2 linked regions of the Catenuloplanes niger genome follow. The protein of the gene in region 2 binds, or shares a complex with, the protein of the main gene of each other region. Links are inferred from orthologs where the notes say so. Each region holds a gene or a part of one and is shown on either strand. Other genes may lie near its edges.

Region 1 (3,134 bases), 1.8 Mb from region 2 along the record:
CAGCTGGCCGTGTCGCTGACGTTGCGCCAGCTTCCGGTGTCGTACCGCCGGTCGGCCCAGCTCGGCCGCTCCGGGGCCGCGTCCTCGTAGCTGAGGCTCTCGCTGGTCCGGTCGTAGCTGGCGCCGCCGTCCGGCTCCTGACGCCAGCCCTCCGTCTCGCGGCTGGCCTGCCAGCGGTTGCGCGCGCGGCTGGACCGGATCGGCGGGATGTCGCCGACGCCGGTGTCGCCGGTGCGCCGGTAGAAGTCGGTGGTGGCCGGGTCGGGATAGCTCGTGTAGCGCTCGACCTGCGACTCCTCCGCCGCCCGGGGCCGGGGCAGCTCGTCGCCGTAGTCGGCGTCTTCCGACCAGGAGCCAGCACGACGGCGCTGTCGCGGCGCCCGCCCGCTGAGATCCTGATCGTCGTAGTCCACCAATGGAGCGTGACCGTTCCGAGACCAGATCGCAATACGTGTTCCGGCGGCATCAACTTGCGGCGATGAGCCTACCTTCGCCCGAATCTACCCCCAGAACCGGACAACCTTTCTTTCCTCCACATGCTGGGGACAAAGTTTTACCTGCTCAGAGACGTTTGTGTGACGCGATCCACTTAGTTGTGCACAGGTTATCCACAGGGCTGCGCACAGTGTGCGGCCCGCTGTCCACAGGTAATACCCAGGCTCATCCACCGACCCGTTTGGGGCTGAGGGCTGGGTGTTCGTAGTGTGATCGCGCTACCCGTGGGAGTGTCTGCCGATGTGCCAGTCGGCCGCCGCGGTCGCCGGCCGTTCCGGTTGTCGGCGACCGTTCGATGCGGGATAGTACGTATGTTCGACTGAGGGGGCGCGATGTCGATTACCGACGACGTGCGGCCCGGCTCGTTTTCCCCCGACGACTCCGGGGACGACCGCCCGCGCCGCCAGAAGGACCGAAAGTTCGACGGCCCGCCACGCGACGGTGAGGGCGGCGGTGGCGGCCTCGATCGCACCCCGCCGCAGGACATGGCCGCCGAGCAGTGCGTGCTCGGCGGCATGCTGCTCTCCAAGGACGCGGTCGCCGACGTGGTGGAGATCCTCAAGCACGGCGACTTCTACCGCCCGATCCACGCGACGATCTTCGACGCCATCACCGACCTGTACGGTCGCGGCGAGCCGGCCGACGCCATCACGGTCGCCGCGCTGCTCAACGACGCCGGCGATCTCGCCCGCATCGGCGGCGCCCCCTACCTGCACACGCTGATCGCCAGCGTCCCCACCGCCGCCAACTCGTCGTACTACGCCCGCATCGTGGCCGAGCGCGCGGTCCTGCGCCGCCTGGTGGAGGCCGGCACCCGCATCGTCCAGCTCGGCTACGGTGCCGCCGCCGGCACCGGCCGCGACGTCGACGACATCGTCGACCTGGCCCAGCAGGCCGTCTACGAGATCACCGAGAAGCGCGTCAACGAGGACTTCGCCAGCCTCGGCGAGATGCTCCAGCCCACGCTCGACGAGATCGAGGCGATCGGCGCCCAGGCCGGCATGATGACCGGCGTGCCCACCGGCTTCGCCGACCTGGACCGTCTCCTCAACGGCCTGCACGCCGGGCAGCTGATCATCGTGGCCGGGCGCCCGGGTCTCGGGAAGTCCACGGCGAGCATGGACTTCGCCCGGAACGCCGCCATCCGGGCGAACCAGGCGAGCGCCATCTTCTCGCTCGAAATGAGCAAGATCGAGATCGTGATGCGTCTGCTGTCGGCGGAGGCGCGGGTGCCGCTGCACGTGCTGCGGTCCGGGCAGCTCTCCGACGACGACTGGACGAAGCTGGCGCGGTGCATGGGCGAGATCAGCGAGGCCCCGCTGTTCGTGGACGACACGCCGAGCATGAACCTGATGGAGATCCGGGCGAAGGCGCGGCGCCTCAAGCAGCGGCACGACCTCAAGCTGATCGTCGTCGACTATCTGCAGCTGATGTCCTCGCCGGGCCGCACCGAGAGCCGTCAGCAGGAGGTCGCGGAGCTGTCCCGTGGCCTGAAGCTGCTGGCCAAGGAGGTCGAGGCGCCGGTCATCGCGGTGTCCCAGCTGAACCGTGGTCCCGAGCAGCGCACCGACAAGCGCCCGCAGCTGTCCGACCTGCGTGAGAGTGGATCGATCGAGCAGGACGCCGACGTCGTGATCCTGCTCCACCGCGACGACTACTACGACAAGGAGTCACCGCGCGCGGGCGAGGCGGACTTCATCGTGGCGAAGCACCGTAACGGCCCGACGGACACGGTCACGGTCGCGGCGCAGCTGCACCTGTCGCGGTTCGTGGACATGGCGATGTAGGGCCGCCTGCAGGAGCGGGGCGGCCCTACCCGCGGGACGTTCTAGTCGAAGAGCTCGCCCAGGAAACCGCGGTGCTTCTTGCCACGTCGGTGACCGTGGTGGCGGTAGTGCCCGTGGTACCCGCCGCCGTGGCCGTAGGCGGGTGCCCCGTGCCCGTACGCCGGGGTCGCCGCCGGGTAGCCGTGCTGAACCGGAGGCGGAGGCGGAGGCGCGTAACCGCCACCGTGCACCGGCGCGGCCGGCGGGTAACCGGGAGGCGGCGGAGGCGGCGGGACAGCCCCAGGGCGGGCGCCCTGCGGGTTGCTCCGGTTCCAGCTCTGCTCGGCTTCGAACAGCTTCTCCAGCTCGCCGCGGTCCAGGAAGATCCCCCGGCACTCGCCGCACTGGTCGATGGTGACGCCGCTGCGTTCGTACTGCCGCATCTGGCCGTGGCACTTTGGACAGGTCATCTGCATGCGTCGACGGTACCCCGACCGGTCACGCATCGTGCACCTACGGCGCCAGCCACCAGCCCAGCCCGGCGGCCGAAAGACCCAGAAGCAGATTCAACGCCAGATTCAGTACGCCGAGCGCACGCGGCAGCCGTACGGTGTCCGCCGCCAGCGTGGACCAGGTGGTCAGCGCGCCGCAGAAACCGGTTCCGGCCAGCGCGACCACCCAGGTCGGCGCGGTGCTGTGCAGCAGGCCGAGCAGCAGCGAGCCGAGCACGTTCGCGGCCAGGATGCCCCACGGCAGGCGCCGCCCGAACCGGGCCGCCGCGGCCGTGTCGAGCAGCAGGCGCACCACCGCCCCGGCCGCGCCGCCGATCAGCACCAGCCCAAATGTGATCATGACGAGTTCTCCTTGACGCCG
Region 2 (3,286 bases):
CCACGGCGGTGAAGTCGCCGAAGCGCTTGACCAGCCCGGCTGCCTCGATCATCGCGGTCATGCCCCGACCCTAGACGGCGGGTCCGACAAGTTCCGCCGGATTTACCGGGGTGCGGCCGCCTCGGCGTCGCGGCGGGCGCGGGCGACCAGCTCGTCCACGGCCGGCCCGTCCACCGGGGTGCCCGGGTCGTACCGTGCGGTCCAGCGCAGACCGTCCACACCGCTGACCCGGCGGGCCGCCACCCGGACGCCGCCGCCGGGCAGCTCGTGGTGGTGGGTGATCGCGACCGACTTCGTCACCCGGACCTGCACCTGGTGCGGCACGTGACCGGGCGCGAGGAGCAACGTGGAGATCGCGGGCTCGTCGGCCACCACGGCGTAACCGTCGCGCTCCTCCGCGACCCGGCCGGCGATGACGGTGAGCTCACGGCCGGACCAGACCGCCTTGAGGATCTCGTGCCAGCCGAGCCGGTGAAAACCGGGCAGCCAGAGACCCCGGTTCGTCGCCACGACCACCCCTTCGGTGGACGTGCTCGCCCAGGTGAGGATGCGCTCGTCACGCTCGAGGACCGGGCGCTGGGCGGCCGGCGGCTGGTTCCTGCGGAAGAAGCCGAACACTCGTCACAACCCCCCGACAGCCTGCTCGCGCAGGGCACGCGCGTGCTGCTCCAGGGACAGCAGTTCCCCGAAGAGCGCGAAGTATTCGTCCTTGTTGGCGACCGGGTTGATGCGCTGCACTTTGGACTTCAGGTCGGCTATCCGGGCGGTCACGGTCGCGGACTGCAGCCGGGCCAGCGTGACCGAGACGTACTGCGGGTCGGGGTCGCGGTCGACCCGCAGCGGCTCCACGGCCAGCTCACTGACCAGCGCCTTCGCGCCGAGGTCCGCGCAGAGGTCGCGCACCTTCTCGATCCAGACCACGCCGCCGCCGGCCGCGGACGCGGTGCCACCGGCGTCCGCCACGGCACCGCGCAGCGCCACGTGCACCGGGTCGGTGAAGTGCGTGCCGTCGAGCGCGTCGAACATCGGGCCGGCCAGCACCGGCTCCTGCAGCGCGAGTTTCAGCGCCTCGCGCTCGACCTGAAGCTGCGGTGCGGACGTGGGCCGCGGGCCCGCCTTGCGACGGTTCTCGTCCGGCGCGCTGCCGCCGGCCCGGCGGACCGCGTGCTCGACCTCCGCCATCTCCATGCCCAGGTCGTCGGCGAGCTTGCGGGTGTAGCCCGGGCGCATCGACCGGTCCTTGATCTGCGCGACCAGCGGCGCGGTGGACCGCAGCGCGGCGACCCGGCCCTCGACGGTGTCCAGGTCGTACTGACGCATGATCGACCGCAGCGCGAACGCGATCATCGGCTCGCGCGCGCCCACCAGGTCGCGCACGGCCAGGTCACCGCGGTTGAGTCGCAGCTCGCACGGGTCCATGCCGTTCGGGCTGACCGCGATGAACGTCTGCGCCACGAACCGCTGGTCGTCGGAGAACGCGCGCATCGCCGCCTTCTGCCCGGCCGCGTCGCCGTCGAACGTGAAAATGATCTCGCCGCCGAGGTCGTTCGCGTCCATCAGCAGCCGGCGGAGCACCTTGATGTGGTCCTCGCCGAACGCGGTGCCGCAGGTCGCGACCGCGGTCGGCACACCGGCCAGGTGGCACGCCATCACGTCGGTGTAACCCTCGACGATGACCGCGCGGCTCTCCCGCGCTATGTCGCGTTTCGCCTGGTCGATGCCGTACAGCACGTGTGACTTCTTGTAGAGCGGCGTCTCCGGCGTGTTCAGGTACTTCGGGCCGTCATCGTCGTCGAACAGCTTCCGCGCGCCGAAGCCGATCACATCGCCGCTGATGTCCTTGATCGGCCAGAGCAGCCGCCGCCGGAACCGGTCGATCAGCGAGCCGGACCGGGCCGGGCGGGACAGGCCGGCGGTCACCAGCTCGTCCGCGGAGTAGCCCTTCTGCCGCAGGTGCCGGGTCAGCGGGTCCCAGCCCTCGGGCGCGAACCCGCAGCCGTACGCCTCCGCGTGCTCGCGCCCGAAACCGCGCTGGGCCAGGAACTCCCGGGCGGCCCGGGCACCCGGGGTGATCAGCTGCGAGCGGTAGAACTCGGCCGCGTCCGCGTGCGCCGCGACCAGCCGCTGCCGCTGGCCGGGCTGCTGCCGCGGGCCGGACGGGCGCCCGCCGGGCTGCTCCTCGTACCGCAACTGGATGCCGGCCCGGCCGGCCAGCCGCTCGACCGACTCGACGAACGTCAGGTGATCCGCGTCGATCAGGAACGTGATCGCGTCGCCGCCCTTGCCGCACCCGTGGCAGAAATACACGTTGCGGGCCGGGGAGACGGTGAACGAGGGCGTCTTCTCGTCGTGGAACGGGCACAGGCCCTTCAGATTGCCACCGCCGGCCGACTTCAGGGTGACGGTCTCGGAGATCACGTCGGCGATCGCCGTACGCTCGCGCACCAGCGCGATGTCCTCGTCCCGAATCCTGCCGGCCACCCGCGGCTCCTCCCTGAACCCCAACAAACCACCAGAGCGTTCCAAGGGTACGGCGGGAGCCGCACGCGCCGGAGGGGCCAGCCCGGGTTTCGTTCTCAGGTGAGCGCGCGGTGCCAGGACATCGCGGCCGGATCGGTGAGCGACGCCACCTGGTCGATCACCACACGCAGCCGGGCCGCGTCGTTCGGCGCGGCCCGCCAGATCGGCGCGAACACCGGGTCCAGCCCGTCCGGCGCACGCACGGCCAGCACGTGCACCAGCCGGGTGAGCACCTCACGCTGCCGTTCCTGCTGGGCGGCCGCGCCGGGGCGGCGCATCACGTACCGCAGCGCCATGCCCTTCAGCAACGCGCACCGGATCCGCACGTCCGGCGGGACGAGCAGGTCCGCGGCGTACCGGCGCAGGGTCTGTGATCCGAACGCCGCGACCGTGGCCTCGACCGGCGCCGCGACCAGCCGGCCGGTCAGCACGCTGGTCATCCGCTTGACCGCGATCTGCGCGCGGTGACTGCCGTCGTAGGCCAGCGCCGGTGCCAGCATCGGCCCGGCCAGCATCGCGGCCAGCTCCGCGCCGAGCACGTCGACCGGCTCCTCCGAGTAGACGCCGGACACGTCGGCGCAGAGCGCGGCCCGCTCGTCCGCGTCCGCGGCCAGCCGCTCGAGATCGATGTAGCCGCCGTGGATGCCGTCCTCCAGGTCGTGCACCGAGTAGGCCACGTCGTCCGCCCAGTCCATCACCTGGGCCTCCAGGCTCTGCCGCTCGCCGGCCGGCGCGTCCCGGCGCAGCCACTCGAAGACCGGCAGGT

The links.
Region 1: the proteins of dnaG (region 2) and dnaB are in contact, whole or in part, in a crystal structure (PDB 2R6A), measured with the Geobacillus stearothermophilus proteins. The link is inferred for Catenuloplanes niger from one-to-one orthologs. Residues at the interface, in WP_049624496.1 of Geobacillus stearothermophilus: Lys456, Leu457, Leu458, Pro459, Ala460, Asn463, Ala464, Leu467, Leu535, Leu536, Ile537, Ala538, Gln544, Glu545, Asp548, Tyr549, His552; in WP_033016901.1 of Geobacillus stearothermophilus: Ser13, Glu15, Ala16, Gln18, Glu91, Leu92, Asp94, Ala95, Val96, Pro97, Thr98, Ala99, Ala100, Asn101, Tyr104, Tyr105, Ile108.

Annotation. Positions count from the first base shown.
Region 1 is NZ_JAVDYC010000001.1:4,283,689-4,286,822, reverse strand. What follows is about bases 232-3,054. They hold dnaB (replicative DNA helicase), read left to right. Parts: upstream 232-827; coding sequence 828-2,282; downstream 2,283-3,054. Other genes in these bases: J2S44_RS18875 (fluoride efflux transporter FluC), read right to left, coding at 2,775-3,054; J2S44_RS18880 (TFIIB-type zinc ribbon-containing protein), read right to left, coding at 2,324-2,737; J2S44_RS18890 (hypothetical protein), read right to left, coding at 232-413. Outside these bases: more of J2S44_RS18890, read right to left, coding at 1-231; more of J2S44_RS18875, read right to left, coding at 3,055-3,113. UniProt on the Escherichia coli protein: The main replicative DNA helicase, it participates in initiation and elongation during chromosome replication. Travels ahead of the DNA replisome, separating dsDNA into templates for DNA synthesis.
Region 2 is NZ_JAVDYC010000001.1:2,512,157-2,515,442, forward strand. Bases 52-3,026 are described here. They hold dnaG (DNA primase), read right to left. Parts: upstream 2,482-3,026; coding sequence 622-2,481; downstream 52-621. Other genes in these bases: J2S44_RS10835 (ABC transporter ATP-binding protein), read right to left, coding at 52-61; J2S44_RS10840 (hypothetical protein), read right to left, coding at 103-618; J2S44_RS10850 (deoxyguanosinetriphosphate triphosphohydrolase), read right to left, coding at 2,577-3,026. Also shown: more of J2S44_RS10835, read right to left, coding at 1-51; more of J2S44_RS10850, read right to left, coding at 3,027-3,286. UniProt on the Escherichia coli protein: RNA polymerase that catalyzes the synthesis of short RNA molecules used as primers for DNA polymerase during DNA replication.